Thermococcus onnurineus NA1: one gene and its partner. The main gene of each other region encodes a partner of the protein of the gene in region 2 in a complex. Links are inferred from orthologs where the notes say so. Each region holds a gene or a part of one and is shown on either strand. Other genes may lie near its edges.

What was found.
Region 1: the proteins of fen (region 2) and TON_RS04240 are in contact, whole or in part, in a crystal structure (PDB 1RXZ), measured with the Archaeoglobus fulgidus proteins. The link is inferred for Thermococcus onnurineus NA1 from one-to-one orthologs. Residues at the interface, in WP_010877775.1 of Archaeoglobus fulgidus: Lys326, Ser327, Thr328, Gln329, Ala330, Thr331, Leu332, Glu333, Arg334, Trp335, Phe336; in WP_010877842.1 of Archaeoglobus fulgidus: Asn43, Val44, Ala45, Met46, Pro120, Arg121, Pro123, Leu125, Gln151, Met192, Ser194, Asn218, Tyr219, Pro220, Ile237, Leu238, Ala239, Pro240, Arg241, Ile242, Glu243, Ser244.

What each region holds. Positions count from the first base shown.
Region 1 is NC_011529.1:762,215-769,651, reverse strand. What follows is about bases 2,845-5,737. They hold TON_RS04240 (DNA polymerase sliding clamp), read right to left. Parts: upstream 4,720-5,737; coding sequence 3,970-4,719; downstream 2,845-3,969. Other genes in these bases: TON_RS04220 (immunoglobulin-like domain-containing protein), read right to left, coding at 5,703-5,737; TON_RS04225 (immunoglobulin-like domain-containing protein), read right to left, coding at 5,284-5,715; TON_RS04230 (transcription factor S), read right to left, coding at 4,886-5,218; TON_RS04235 (hypothetical protein), read right to left, coding at 4,722-4,904; TON_RS04245 (DNA replication complex subunit Gins51), read right to left, coding at 3,366-3,935. Also shown: TON_RS04260 (ABC transporter permease), read left to right, coding at 1-494; TON_RS04255 (peroxiredoxin), read right to left, coding at 574-1,224; more of TON_RS04250, read right to left, coding at 1,450-2,844; more of TON_RS04220, read right to left, coding at 5,738-6,155; glyA (serine hydroxymethyltransferase), read right to left, coding at 6,605-7,437.
Region 2 is NC_011529.1:1,017,531-1,025,007, reverse strand. The notes cover bases 3,162-6,094. They hold fen (flap endonuclease-1), read right to left. Parts: upstream 5,175-6,094; coding sequence 4,149-5,174; downstream 3,162-4,148. Other genes in these bases: acs (acetate--CoA ligase alpha subunit), read left to right, coding at 5,814-6,094; TON_RS05605 (phosphate-starvation-inducible PsiE family protein), read right to left, coding at 5,174-5,599; TON_RS05615 (transcription initiation factor IIB), read left to right, coding at 3,237-4,136; TON_RS05620 (hypothetical protein), read left to right, coding at 3,162-3,198. Outside these bases: TON_RS05650 (translation initiation factor IF-6), read left to right, coding at 1-569; rpl18a (50S ribosomal protein L18Ae), read left to right, coding at 583-816; TON_RS05640 (DUF7411 family protein), read right to left, coding at 825-1,424; TON_RS05635 (YhbY family RNA-binding protein), read left to right, coding at 1,611-2,027; TON_RS05630 (30S ribosomal protein S19e), read left to right, coding at 2,031-2,483; TON_RS05625 (DNA-binding protein), read left to right, coding at 2,561-2,899; more of TON_RS05620, read left to right, coding at 2,917-3,161; more of acs, read left to right, coding at 6,095-7,199; TON_RS05595 (metallophosphoesterase family protein), read left to right, coding at 7,303-7,477. UniProt on the Methanocaldococcus jannaschii protein: Structure-specific nuclease with 5'-flap endonuclease and 5'-3' exonuclease activities involved in DNA replication and repair.

The DNA.
Region 1 (7,437 bases), 250 kb from region 2 along the record:
TGATGGCCAACGAAAAGGAAGAGAAAACTATAGAGGCCCTTCAGGTGATTCCGATATCGAGCGAGGCCTTCTTGACATACCGGCTCCTCTGGGCGTCTGCTGTAACGGGTATCCTCACGGGCCTAGCGCCGAAAATTCTTGACATAACTGTTCCGTGGAAAGGCCTCCTGGCGCTCATGGCACTTTTCATCATTGAAGTGTGGACCTATGCGCTGTTGATAACTGACTTCTCGGAGACTAGGATGCAGGCTTTGACAGTTTCAAAAGTCGCCGGCTGGCTGCTAATCCTTCCGCCGGCCATAAAGTTCATCGTGATCGCCAGGAACATATCAACTGATTGGAGCAAGTTCACGGCCTTTCTTCCGACCTACTGGATCCACAGGCTCTTCGAGGGGATTCCTTTCAACGACTACGGCGATTTCTGGCCGGGGCTGGCGGTTCACCTAGCGTGGCTTGTCCCACTTGTAGTGCTGTTCAAGAAGAGGGTGCTTTGAAAATCCTTGCTTTAGCTTTTATTTTGGGCTTTACAGCCCAACAGAAGAGAAATCAGAAAAGAAGGGCAAAAGTCCATTTTCACTCAAGCTTCTTGTAACAGAACCACCAGTCGTAGCACTCGATCTCGCCCTTGGCCTTGGCTTCTTCGCGCTTCTTCTTCTCTTCGATGGTGGCAGCCGGCGGGATGATGACCTTGTCACCGATGAGCTCGTTGTTCGGCCACTTGTGCGGCAGAGCAACACCGTGCTCGTCGCTGGTCTTGAGGGCCTTTACGAGCCTGAGTATCTCATCCCAGTCCCTGCCGACCTCGGCCGGGTAGTAAACTATCGCCCTGATAACGCCCTTGTCGTCGACGACGAAGACTGCCCTAGCAGTAATAGTGGAGCCGCTCGGGATCATGCCGAGCTTGTCGGCGAGCTCACCGCGGTCATCGGCTATGATGGGGAAGTCGATCTCGACGCCGAGGTTATCCTTAATCCACTCCATCCACTTGATGTGGCTGAAGACCTGGTCAACGCTCAGTCCGATGGGCTCGACGCCAAGCTTCCTGAACTCCTCGGCCCTCTTCTGCATGGCGTAGAACTCGGTGGTACAGACCGGGGTGAAGTCAGCCGGATGACTGAAGAGTATGAACCACTTACCCTTCTCAGCAAAGTATTCCGGAAGCTTTATCACTCCGTGGGTGGTCTTAACCTCAACCTCTGGGAACTTTTCTCCTATGACGACCATCTTTCTTCACCTCCAATTTTTGTGTGTCGTCTTCACTATAAACCTGTTGGGTTCGAATATATAAACCTTTTGGTTCTGCTAACGGCACCAAATTTGACTAATATCCAATCAACTTAATAAGCTCGGGGTTGTTCGTGCAAAAAATACACTCATTTTACTGCCATTTTGTGATTAAAGTGCTGAGGAAACTTGTCAGAAAGGGGAAATTCTAGGCATAATCTTACCTCAGACTTTTCTCACATCAACCCAGGTTGAATGATAGGCAGACCCGTTGCCATATTTTTCGACGGTTTCATCGCTTGTCAAAAAGTTCACGTTCCAGCCGAGCAAAGAAGGCCAGAAGGCCTTATAGAGCAGGACGACGCCTTTAGGAACGTCATCACTAAGTTTCACGGTCGTTTTGATCCTCCCATTGTCGTTGAAAACCTCTACGGTGTCTCCGTCGCAGATTTCCCTCTCCTCAGCATCATCTGGGTTCATATAGAGGCTTGGGTCTATTATCCCGTAGGTGTTGTGGTACTGGCTCGTTATCGTCATCCTGTGCGTTGGACTGAGCAGGCGGAGTGGGTAGTTGCCCTGTGGGGACTTGTATTCCGGAAACGGTGATAGACCGCGCTCAGTGGCCCTCCGAGAGTAGAATTCGATTTTGCCACTCGGTGTTTCCCACTTCCTTGGCTTTTCTGGAACCTTTACGAAGCCCTTAGCTTTCAGCTCCTTCCAGCTTAGGTTGTTGATCTCCAGAACCTTCTGTATTACCTCCTCGTCGCTCTCGTAGAGGTGAGGGTTCTCGATGCCAAGGGCTTTGGCCAAAAGCCTCGTTACCTCGCTGTTGGATTTCCCGTAAAGCTCTGCAACTGGCTCGTTTAGAGCGACGTGGCGGTGATAGTAGGAGTCAACTATGTCGAGCCTCTCAAAGAAGGTGTTCGCCGGCAGGACGACGTCAGAGAATAGGGCTGTGTCAGTCAGGAAGATATCATGAGTAACAATAAAGACATCGTTTTCTATCAGGGCTCTCCTGAGCCTGTTCTGATTCGGCAAACTTGCCAGCGGATTGGAGTTGTAAACGTAGAGGAACTTTATCTCGCCCTTCTCGATGTATTCGGCAAGCTTCATCTGCGGGATTCTCTTTGCAGGCTTCGTGCGCAGGAAAGCCCCTTCGGCATAGCTCTTGTCTATCGTTTTCATGTCGTAGATGAAGCCGAAGCGATGACCGACTAGGGCCGGGAGAATTGAGATGGCCCTCACTGCCTCTCCACCACCCAAGGACCTCTGGAAGCCGTATCCGATGTGTATAACACCTTTTTTCTCAGCGAAGTCGAAGGCAAACTCCTCAATTTCTTCGCAGCTCAAACCCGTTTCGCGCTTCACGAAGTCAAGGTCCAATTTAATTACATAATTCTTGAATTCCTTAAAACCATAAACATTCTCGCGGACGAAGTCCTTATCATAGAGCTCATTCTCTATGATGAGCTTCGCAACGGCTAGAGCGAAGAGGACATCGGTATCGGGCATTATCTGGAAGAACTTGTCGCTTCTCTTTGCTGTCTCGGTTCTGACGACGTCGACGGTCCAGATTTCAAGGCTATGCTTTTTGGCCAGCATAAAGCCGTGAAGGTTAGTCCAGAAGGCGTTGATTCCCCAGTACACGATGAGCTTCTGCCTTTTTAGCTCCTCGGGATCCATCCCAACTGCCGTTCCATAGACGTCCCTCAAAGCCTCCTGGCCAGCCCGGTCGCAAATTCCGTAATCAAGCATCGCAGTGTTCAGGTAGTGGAAGAGCCTGAGCGGGAAGGCATAGTTCACGATGCCCCTATCCCCCGCGTACTGGTAGACGAGGACGCTCTCGCTTCCGTACTCATCTATCGTCTCCCTCAGTTTTTGGGCGACGAGGTTGATGGCCTCCGCCCAGCTGGCCTCTCGGAATTTTCCACTTCCTCTCTCGCCCGCTCTAATGAGCGGAACCTTAAGCCTGTCCTCCGCGTGGAACCACTTGGGCAGAAGCGCGCCCTTTGGACAAAGGAACCCCTCCGTTATTGGATGCCTGGGGTTTCCTTTGACAACTAGGCGCCCGTTCTTAACCTCACTTATCATCGAGCAGGTGTCGTAGCAGTCCCGCATGCAGGCGGAGAACGGCATAACCATCACGGGGATATCTTGATTTTTTCTGCCGCTTCCCTCTCGATGAGAACCTTGGCTATCTCCCGGGGTAGCGTCACCAGATCGCCCGCTTTAAACGGCCCGTATTCTTTCAGCTCGGCGTCGAGGATTTTGGGGAGGTCGATCTTGATTATGTACGCCTCTCTGGAAATGGTTTTCCCTAGTGGTTCTGCAGCGGGGATGCTCTCGGGAACCTCAACGGCTTCGGCTGGAACCTCGACCGGAATCTCCTCACGCTCTATGAATGCCCTCAGAATGGTGAAAATCCTCTTCTCCTCGGCTGTCATCTCTTGAGGTATTCCTTCAACGGCCAGATCTACGATTTTATGGAGCCTGATTTTGATTATTTCGCGCATTAACTTCTCGGCGATATTGAGCTGGGCGAGGTAAAGGCGCTCCTCGATGTCCTCACCCCTCTCGCGGGAGCTCTCAGCGCTGAGCTTAAGGGCTTTTATCAGACTGTCAAATTCCCTGTAGAACTCTTCGTCGAGCTCTGTGAGGTCCGGAGATGAAAGCTCCCCCTCCAGCAGTTCCCTGAGCTTAACGATGTCCACGCTCTCACCAGCCTAAATGGAGAAGGAAAAGAAATCAGTCCTCGACGCGCGGAGCGAGGAGGAATATCAACTTACCCTCGTCCCTTATCGGGTACTCCATCTGGAGGGGCATCTCGTTGCCGAACCTTATGATGACCTCGTCGGCCTTTCCGATACCTTTTATCATATCGGCGAGGTAGCTGATTCCGTATGCACTCTTGGTCTCCTCCTCAACCTCGAGGTCGAGCAGGCCCTCGTCCTCAAGGGTGAGCTTTATCTCAACCTCGTTGGTCTCGCCCTCTGCCTTCATGATGAACTCGTTCTCCCTTGCTATGAACTTGAGGGCGTCGCTGACGAGGGAGGCGTCCTTAACGGCCTCCTTGAGAACCTCTCCGAGAACAACGACCTTTGCTGTGAACGGAAGCTCCGGAAGGTCGAGCTCGAGTTCCTCAACCTCGATAAGTGGCAACCTAAAAGTTCTCTTGGCGGTTCCCTCGAAGGTGATCTCGAGGAAGTTCTCGTCGCCTTTCCTGAGGATGAGGGTGTCCTTGTTCTTGCCGCGCTTGAGTATCTTCTTGAAGTGGTCCATGTTGATTCCAACTGTCTCCTCTTCCTCGACCTCATACTTGGAGAATATGCTCTCCGGGAGGTTAAGATCGATGAGAACGACCCTGCTCGGGTCCATGGCGCGCATGCTTATTCCTTCCTCGGTTATCTTGAAAGCCGCCTCGTCAATCAGGTTGCTTGCGGTGGCTATAAGATCGGCGAAATCTTTGGCACCATCAAAAACTATCTCGAACGGCATTTTTATCCCTCCTTCAGTATATTGAGCATCAGCCTAACTCTTTCTTTCCCCCGGAATAAATAAGCTTTTCCGTTATCTGTATCGGGCAGTCTTTTATAGGCCTCCTCAAGCTCCTTAAGAGCCTTTTCGGCGAGGCGCTTTAAAACTTCAAGCTTCTCCTCCTCGTTCACTCGTAGGACCTCCATACGTGGCCACACTTGGTGCACTTGTAGAATATCGTGCTTGGCTCGTCGCCGGCCCTCGTCTGGAGTTCCCACCAGTAGGCCTCGTCGTTGCCGCACTTCGGACAGGTTATTTTGACCTTTGGAAGGGTTGCCAGATCCTGCTCAACGACTATTATTCCCTCGTCGGGCTTATGTTCGACCTTCTGGGTTATTCTTGTCTTCTCCCTGTCCTTCTCCTCGTCGAAGGGCTCTTCATAACCACACTTTCTGCAGACCCAGACCTTTCTCTTCCTATCCGGGAGCATAAGGTTACCGCACTCTGGACAGAACTTCATTTTCTCTCACCCCTACAGCCGGGGGTGAGGTATGTGGTTGGGGGATAAAAAGTTTTGCCAAGAATTTAGTCCGCTATCTCAAACTCCATGCTAGCGTTCACGCATCCCCGCGGCCAGCCGCAAATTTCCTTGACGACCTTGTATCTCCCGGGAGGGAGGTCAGGATAGAAACGAGGGTCTCCTATGGATTCGTTTTCAGGCAGGTATTTCAGGGTTATCCGCTGCTTCCATGAGCGGAAAGGTGTGAGGACTATGAGGTCATCTGTAAAAATCAGTCCAGTCCTAACTCGAACCCAGCTACCGTTATCCCAGCGGTAGAGGAGGTATCCCCGGCCAAGTTCAATTGGCATAAGTCCGATGTTCCTTACAGTCAGCTCGGGCCGTTCTTCCTGAGCGTAAGCTTCCTTATCGAGGCTGATCATGAAGTGTGGACCGGTAGCACCCCAGAGAAGAAGGATAAGGAGAGAGACAAGGGGACCCTTTCTCAACTCTGCCACCCCCAGCCGGTGATGTCGAACTCGGCCTCGGGCTTTACCGTCACGTTGCCCACGAAGACGCTCTTGACTATTTTGTAATGTCCAGGCTCGAGGTTGAGCTTAGACAGATCTATACTTTGCTCCCAGCTCTTGCCGGGCTCAATGATGATTGCTATCTCAATAAAGGCTATGTCCAGCTTTACCTCTTTCCAGTTGCCGTTCTCAAGTCTGTAAAGCTGGAATGCATAGCCGGTAGTTGCTTCCGAGTCAGCGTTGTTAATTACTGTCAGAACCATAGTCTCATCCGGAGCATAGCTCGTCTTGTCAAGTTTCAGAACGACATCTGGGACGTCTGGAGTACCGTCCGTTCCGCCGTTGTCCCCTTCTGCGGGGGATGAAGCCATGAAATAGGCTATGGGAATTATTAATAGTATCAGTAGCACAGGGACTGCCTTTTTCATGTGAACCACCGGAGAAGTGTCAACTTTCAGGTTTTTAACGGTTGCCAAAGCTTCAAAAGAGATTGAAGTGATCAGTTGGAGGTTATTTGAGCTTCTTTATTTTAGCAGAGATGGAAGGGAAGCAGGACTTATTCAAAGTCAATGTCCAGTTTGAACTCTGTGGCTTTATTCGTCTAATTTTAGCCCCTTATTTGAGCCACTTATTTAAAGTGGATTACGTAATGTTCACGATGTCCAGCCATATTCTACGAATGAATTAAACACAAAGGCCAGACATCACTTTAATTTACTGGAAAAGCGAGTTTATAACTTTTTCTGCGATAAAATATGATGAAAAAACGTTAAGTTTGGATATAATCTAGCATTACGGTAGATTTGGTGGATAGGCCCCAAAACCGCCCTGGAGAAATCTTGATTACTAACTTGCGAAATTGAAAAAATAAGGAAAATTATTCCTTCATTGGGAGGCCGTGGTCAAAGGAGTAGTAGACCTTCTGGTACTCCTTCCTGTACTCGGCAACTTCCTTCTCGACCTTCTTCGGATCCTCCTTGTCGATTAGGACCCGCCTCATAAAGACGGCGATGTCCTTCATATTGTCCTCGAGCATTCCAACGCGGGTCATCTCCTGAACGCCTATCCTGAGTCCGCTCGGGGTGTTAACTTTCTCGAGCGGGTCCCACGGCAGGAGGTTCTTGTTGAGGATAATTCCTGCCTCCTCGAGCAGCGGAGCGGCCCATCCGCCGGCGGCCTCGTGGAGATCGCTAACATCGACAATGACCTGGTGGCTCTCGGTGTAGTCCTTGTCCTCGCCGATGACCTTGAAGCCCTCCTCGGCGAGGGCCTCGGCGAGGGCCTTGGCGTTCTTGACAATCTGGGCCGCGTACCTCTCACCAAACTCGAGCATCTCCGCAGCGGTGATGACCTTTCCGGCCATGTGATGGAGGTGGTGGTTGCTGAGGACACCCGGGAAGATGGCCCACTGGAGCTTGGCGACGTCATCACCGAAGTTCTTGTAGAGGATTATACCGCCCTGCGGTCCTGGGAAGGTCTTGTGGGTCGAGGCGGTCATGATGTCAACGCCCTCCCTGAGTGGGTTCTGGAACTGCTTTCCGGCAATGAGACCGAGCACGTGGGCTGCGTCGTACATGACGTAAGCACCGACTTCCTTAGCCACCGGAGCAAGTTCCTTGACCGGGTGTGGGAACGGGAAGAGCGAACCACCGAAGACGACTATTCTTGGCTCGAGCTCACGAATGAGCTGAGCGGCCTTGTCAACGTCGA
Region 2 (7,477 bases):
GCGAGGTTCTCAAGGTTCCGCTCATCGAGACGAGCATAATGAAATCCAGGATAGTTGGCGTATTCGCCGCCGGCAATTCCAACGCGATAGTCGTACCCTGGTACATCTGGGACGCCGAGCTCGAGCACATCCAGAACGAACTCAATGAACTCGACATCGATATGAGGATAGAGCCTTTCCAGAGCACGCTTACAGCCTTCGGCAACCTGATCCTTGCCAACGATAAAGCAGCACTCATAAGCGTCAAGTTCACCCGCGAGGAAGCAAAGAAGCTCGAGGACATACTCGGCGTTGAGGTCGAGAGGGGAATGATAGGCGACTATCACGCGGTTGGCAGTGTGGGTGTTGTCACCAACAGGGGCGGCCTCGTTCACCCAGAGGCCACCGATGAGGAGCTTGAGTGGCTCCGCGACCTTTTCAAGGTTGATATATACGTCGGAACCGCCAATATGGGCGTTCCCTTCGTCGGCTCGTGCATGCTGGCGAACTCTCACGGTGTCGTTGTCGGACACCTCACCACTGGACCCGAGATTGTGAAGATTGAAGAGGCGTTAGGATTCCTTGACTGAGGAGGTGTGAGGAATGGAGGTTAAGGTCTTCCGCGTTAAGGGCGTCTTTGAGAGGCTCGGAAAGAAGCAGCCGTTCACCAAGGAATACAGGGCTCTCAAGCAGGAGCACGTCAAGGAGCTCGTTTACTCTGAGATAGGTAGCAAGCACAGGGTTCCGAGAACCAAGATATGGATCGAGAGCATCGAAGAGATAAAGCCGGAAGAGGCTGAAGACCCCATCGTCAGGAAGCTCAGCCTCGAGCTCTGATTTCTTTTCTACTTCTCCCTCCAGCCGAGAACCCTTGACTGGTAGTGCCTTTTTGGAAATATCTCCAGGGGGTCGATCCCCTTCTCGCGGAGCATATGTCTCAGCTCCACCTCGTAGTCCGCCTTCTGAAGTTCTTCGCTCTCCCTGATTTCAACGACAAACAGCCCCTCCGTAAGCTCTCTTATCGTCTTGTAGCCGAGACCGAGGAGCGGTCTTATGTATGCGACGCCAAACCTGTCCTCCAGCGAGCGGGCCTTTGGGAGGTCGAGGAACGGAACTCTATCGTCTCTCCTTGTACCGTCGCTCACTCTCTCGACTTCAGGCATGGAGGCTATAGCTTCCAGAGCTTTTTCGTGGATGAATTGGATGGCATTGTTGGGATGACCATCCTTAATTGCCATCTCCGCCGCTTTCTCAAGCACTCCCCTCGGCAGATAAAGAACCTCATGCTCGAAGCCGAGGGTTTGGGCGGCTTCCCTTGCGTATCTCCAGTTGTCGAGCAGGCCGAAACTCACCGTTACAAGTCTCACCTCGTAGCCGAGTCTCGTTAGAATCCATGCAGCTAAGCTAGAATCCTTCCCGCCGGAGTAGAGGTGGTAGACTTTCATTGTTTCACCTCATGCTTCCCACTATGAGGGGAGATTTAAAGGTCTTGGGGTTTAATTAGGGACGTACAAACTTTGATGAATCTCTACCGAGCAACTTTGCGAAGGCGAAGTTTGCTAGGCAACCTTTAAAAGCCAAACTTTTATAAAGCCTTCAGCCTACGGCGAGAGGCCTTAGAGGTGAGAGAGATGGAGAAACGCTTACCCGGAAAAGTGAGGCGAGCCATTCGTGCTAAATATTACGACATCGAGCCAAGAGCCTGGATAGGCAAGAGAGGGCTCGATGAGAGCGTTATAAGTGAGATTAACACCCAGCTCGAGAAGGACGGCATACTCAAGGTCGAGATCAGGAAGGGTGCTCTCATCAGCACGGGCATGGAAAGAAGGGAGCTGGCAGAGAAGGTGGCCGAGCTCACCGACAGCGAACTCATCGAAGTCAGGGGCAAAAGGTTTATATTGTTCAAGCCGAGAGAGGGGTGGGAAAAGTATTTAAGGAAGCTCCAGAGAAAGGAGCTTTCGAAGGAAAGGCGGGAAGAGAAGCCCGTTAAGAAAGTCAAGCTCGACATCGCTCAATTCAGGAGGAAATTCAAGAAGGGGAGGGATTGAAGGATGGCTACGGTTTATGACGTTCCCGGTGATTTGCTCGTCGAGAGGGTTGCCCAGAAGCTCAAGGAGATAGAGGCCATAAAGCCGCCCGAGTGGGCCCCGTTCGTCAAGACCGGCAGGCACAAGGAGCGCCTTCCGGAGCAGGAGGACTGGTGGTACTACAGGGTTGCCAGCATCTTCAGGAAGATCTACATTGACGGGCCGGTCGGAATTGAGAGGCTCAGGACCTGGTACGGTGGAAGGAAGAACCGCGGCCACGCCCCGGAGCACTTCTACAAGGCCGGTGGAAGCATTATCAGGAAGGCCCTCCAGCAGCTTGAGGCTGCCGGCTTTGTCCAGAAGGTTCCCGGCGAAGGAAGAATCGTCACCCCACAGGGGCAGAGCTTCCTCGACAAGATTGCCACCGAGCTCAAGAAGGAGCTTGAGGAGCAGATTCCGGAGCTCAAGAAGTACTGAGCTCGCCTCTTCTACTTTCCTTCCAATCGAGAACCTTTTTAACCTTGCTGTACAGTTTGAACTGGAGGTGAGGAAAAATGGCCGAGGACATAGAGGAGATCAGAAAGAAGAAGCTCCTCGAGCTGCAGAAGAGATACCTCGAGCAGCAGAAGGCCCAGGAAGAAGCCATAAGGCAGGAGATGGAGCTTGAGGCCCAGCTCAATGCCATAATGAGGCACATACTTACCCCTGAGGCGAGGGAGAGACTCGGGCGCGTTAAGCTTGTCAGGCCCGAGCTGGCCCGCCAAGTGGAGCTCGTCCTCGTTCAGCTGTATCAGGCTGGACAGATACGCGAGCCGATAGACGATGCTAAGCTGAAGAAGATTCTTGCCCAAATCGACGCGAGGACTAGACGGGACTTCAGGATTAAGTGGTGAGTCCGGAAGGTGACTCCATGGACGCCAAGGAGATAGTTAAAATACTCGACGAAAAGGGAGAGGTTAGTCTCGAGACCTGGAAGGCTGTCTCCGTTAAGAAGAACAAAGATGGAACGGTCGATATTCTGTACAAGAACCTTCACGTCGGAACCGACGATGATCCCGTCTTCCTCTGGATTTACGCCAACATAGTTGAGGAGGACTGGGAAGTTAGGGTTCTTGAGAGGATCACATTTAAACGTGAAGACCTCGCCTGGATTCTTAGGTATGTGGCGAAGAAAAAGGGCGAAGGTTTATAAGGGCTTTATAAAATAGCCGGCCGGTTGGGGGTGTTGGAGTGAGCAAGCGTAGGGTCTGCCCGGTATGTGGCTCAACGGAGTTCATCTACGACCCGGGTAGGGGAGAGGTAGTCTGTAAGGTTTGCGGTTATGTTATAGAGGAGAACGTCATAGATATGGGTCCGGAATGGCGCGCTTTTGACGCTTCTCAAAGAGAGAAGAGGGCCCGCGTTGGTGCCCCCGAGAGCATTCTCCTTCACGATAAGGGTCTCTCAACTGATATAGGCATCGACAGGAACCTTTCTGGATTGATGCGCGAGAAGATGTACCGTCTGAGGAAGTGGCAATCCCGTCTGAGGGTTAGCGATGCCGCCGAGCGTAACTTGGCATTCGCCCTGAGCGAGCTTGACAGGATAGCGAGCCAGCTCAAGCTTCCGAGACACGTTGAAGAAGAGGCTGCTCGTCTCTACCGTGAGGCCGTCAGGAAGGGTCTCATAAGGGGCCGCTCCATTGAGAGCGTCATAGCGGCATGTGTTTACGCTGCGTGCAGGCTCCTCAAAGTTCCGAGGACGCTCGACGAGATAGCGGACATATCGCGCGTCGACAAGAAGGAGATAGGCAGGAGCTTCCGCTTCATCGCGAGGAACCTCAACCTTACGCCAAAGAAGCTCTTCGTAAAGCCAACGGACTACGTCAACAAGTTTGCCGATGAGCTCGGCCTGAGCGAGAAGGTCCGGAGAAGGGCCATTGCGATTCTCGAGGAGGCCTACGAGAAAGGCCTCACGAGCGGAAAGAGCCCGGCCGGCCTTGTTGCGGCGGCCCTGTATATAGCGGGCCTGCTTGAGGACGAGAAGAGGACGCAGCGTGAGGTTGCAGAGGTTGCGCGCGTCACAGAGGTAACGGTAAGGAACAGATACAAAGAGCTGGTGGAGAAGCTGAACCTCAAGATTCCGGTTTGAAGGAAAGAGAGACTACCTCCGCCCAAACCAGCTCTCGAGCGTCGACTGCTTTCCTGCCTTTACGGCTTTCTTCAGCCTTTCAAGGCCATTCTTCACTCTCTCCTCGCTGAAGTCGTGCTCATCACAGAGGAACTTTATAATGCCCTCTTCATCGGGCTCACGCCATTTGAGTTCGTAGTCATCTGTGACCGGCGGGTTGAGGAAGAACTCCTTTATCGCGTAGAGGTCAACCTCACTCTCCTTCTGATACTTTTTGAGCGGGTCTTTGGTGCGCTTGACTATCGTTAGAGCCTTCTTCGGGCCGATTCCCTTAATTCCGCCTGGGTTGTAGTCTGTACCGACCAAAATCGCCATCTCAATGAGCTTCTCCCTATCGATGCTGAGCTCTTTGAGAACCTCCTCCAGAACTATCAGCTCGGGCTTGACTTCGACGTAAACGTTCTTCCCCGGGAGCTTTCTCCTTCCCGTTATCGTGAGGTTCCTCACGAGCTTGGGCGCGCCGAAGAGCAGGGAATCGTAGTCCTGGCTCGCGGAGGCGTAGACCTTCTTCTTCGCAGCCATGTATGCAGCTTGAGCCTCGCCCTCGCTTGGAGCCTGAATAACGGGGATGCCCATCAGCTCGAGGAGCGTTTTGGCGTCGTTTATGAGCCCCTCGTTGACGCGGGTTGCGCGCATCGCGTACTTCTTGGCCTCCTCAAGGTCGCCTCTCTCCAGGGCCTCGTACCACTTTTCCTCAGCTTCCTCCCTCGCCTCGCGCCTCTTTTCGAGCTCTCTCTTCTTGAAGTCCGGCGGTTTGCCGTCGAAGATATAGGCTGGCTTTATGCCTGCTTCCATGAGGTTTATTGTGCGGTAGAAGAGTCCGCTTAGATGGGAGGTTATCCTCCCCTGGGAATCCATCAGAGGGGTTCCGTCCCTCTGGCGGATAGTAGAGAGGAACTGGTAGATGGCGTTGAAGGCATCTATTGCAACCCTCCTCCCGTAAAGGTTCTCCAGTTCAATTTCCTTCCTCGGGATGAGCTCTCCAATCTGTACCCCCATCAGTCCTCACCCACCTTGAGGTAGAGGTATCCTAACACAAAAAGCAGAATCGCTATTGACAGCAATTTAAACGCGTCCATGTTTTCAAAATCTGAAGCCACTATGAGCTTCTGGATGAGCGCCACTATGCCAACTTCGAGGATGTGGGTCAGGCTCACACGGTGTTGCCTTAAATATATTATGAGTATGCGGTACGTTTCTATCAGGATGATTGTAACGAGGACATTGGCTATAAGGAGCTTTGGTTCAGTTACACCGTATGTTAGCTTGAAGTTCAGGTAGATGGAGTACACTGTAAGATATAGTATGAAAAACAGAAATGCCATTACCACAAAGTCAAAGCTTATCTCAAGGGTTTTCCTAAACAGCCTGTGTACCTGTGTATATTGGGCTGTTTTTTCGTTCTCAATCTTCGTCATCTTCATCAGCCTACCGTAGGCTCATCACCGTTCAGGTGAGGGGAAGGATCATCATCACTCAGAAGTCTATGTGGCAGATTTTAAATGCTTTATTCTAAAAAGGTTGGAAACCTAGGGTTTCTTTGACGGATGACGATTCAGTTATCGTCAAAACGAGAAGAGAAAAGTTATAACCCATTTTACAGACGTGAAATTGTAAATATCATCAGGGGTGATGAAGATGAGTTTAGAGGCACTTTTTAGGCCAAAAAGCATCGCCGTCATCGGAGCTTCAGAGAAGCCAGGTAAGATAGGCTACGCAGTTATGAAAAACCTCGTCGAATACGGCTATGAGGGCAAGATCTACCCTGTTAATGTCAAGGGTGTCGAGATTGAGATCAACGGCAGGAAGTTCAAGTCATACAAGAGCATCCTTGATGTTCCCGATGACGTCGATATGGCTGTTGTAGTTGTCCCGGCCAGGTTCGTCCCGCAGGTCGTCGAGGAGTGTGGCAAGAAGGGCGTTAAAGTTCTCCCCATCATAAGCTCTGGCTTCGGTGAGCTTGGCGAGGAGGGCAAGAAGATTGAGAGACAGCTCGTGGAGACCGCCAACAAGTACGGCATGAGAATCCTTGGCCCGAACATCTTCGGCGTTGTCTACACTCCAGCCAAGATGAACGCCACTTTCGGCCCAACCGATGTCATGCCGGGTAACCTTGCCCTCATCAGCCAGAGCGGTGCCCTTGGAATTGCCCTCATGGGCTGGACCATCCTCGAGAAGGTCGGCCTTTCAGCCGTCGTCAGTGTTGGAAACAAGAGCGACATCGACGACGCCGACCTGCTTGAATTCTTCAAGACCGACGACAACACCAAGGCCATCCTTATCTACATGGAGGGTGTCAAGGACGGAAGGCGCTTTATGGAGGTTGCCAAGGAAGTCAGCATGGAGAAGCCGATTATCATTATCAAGGCCGGAAGGAGTGAGCGTGGAGCCAAGGCCGCAGCTTCCCACACTGGTTCGCTCGCCGGTGCTGACAAGATATACGAGGCCGCCTTCAAGCAGAGCGGCGTTCTGAGGGCCTTAACCATCGGCGAGGCCTTTGACTGGGCGAGAACGCTGAGCAACCTGCCAGAGCCAGAGGGCGAGAACCTCGTCATACTCACCAACGGCGGTGGAATTGGAGTTATGGCCACCGACGCCGCTGAGGAAGAGGGTCTGCACCTCTACGATAACCTGGAAGACCTGAAAGTCTTCGCCAACCACATGCCGCCCTTCGGAAGCTACAAGAACCCGGTTGACCTCACAGGTATGGCCGGCGCGGAGGCCTACGAGGGTGCCATAAGGGACGCCCTGGCGAACCCGAACATGCACAGCATCGCTGTGCTCTACTGCCAGACGGCCGTGCTTGACCCGAGGGATCTCGCCAAGATAGTCATCCGCGAGTACAACGAGAGCGGCAGGAAGAAGCCACTCGTCGTTGCCATCGTCGGCGGCATAGAGGCCAAGGAAGCCATCGACATGCTCAACGAGGAGGGCATTCCAGCCTATCCGGAGCCGGAGAGGGCGATAAAGGCTCTTGCTGCCCTCTACCGCTGGAGCCGCTGGAAGAAGAGGCAAGGAGAGTGAACTCCTTCAGCATCCTTTTCTTAATTCTTCCCTCGCTGCAATTGCGCTCCTGTTTTGAGACATGCTTTAATACCTCCACGCCCAACTTTCTTGAGGGATGTCCATGCTCATCGCCCTAATCTCAGACATCCACTCCAACTGGGAGGCCCTTCAGGCTGTGTGGGATTACATCAAAGACGCCGACGTAATCCTCTGCATGGGAGATCTTGTCGGTTATGGCGCTTCCCCCAACGAGGTTGTTGACTTCATCAGGCGGGAGATGGAAAAGAGGAAGCTCC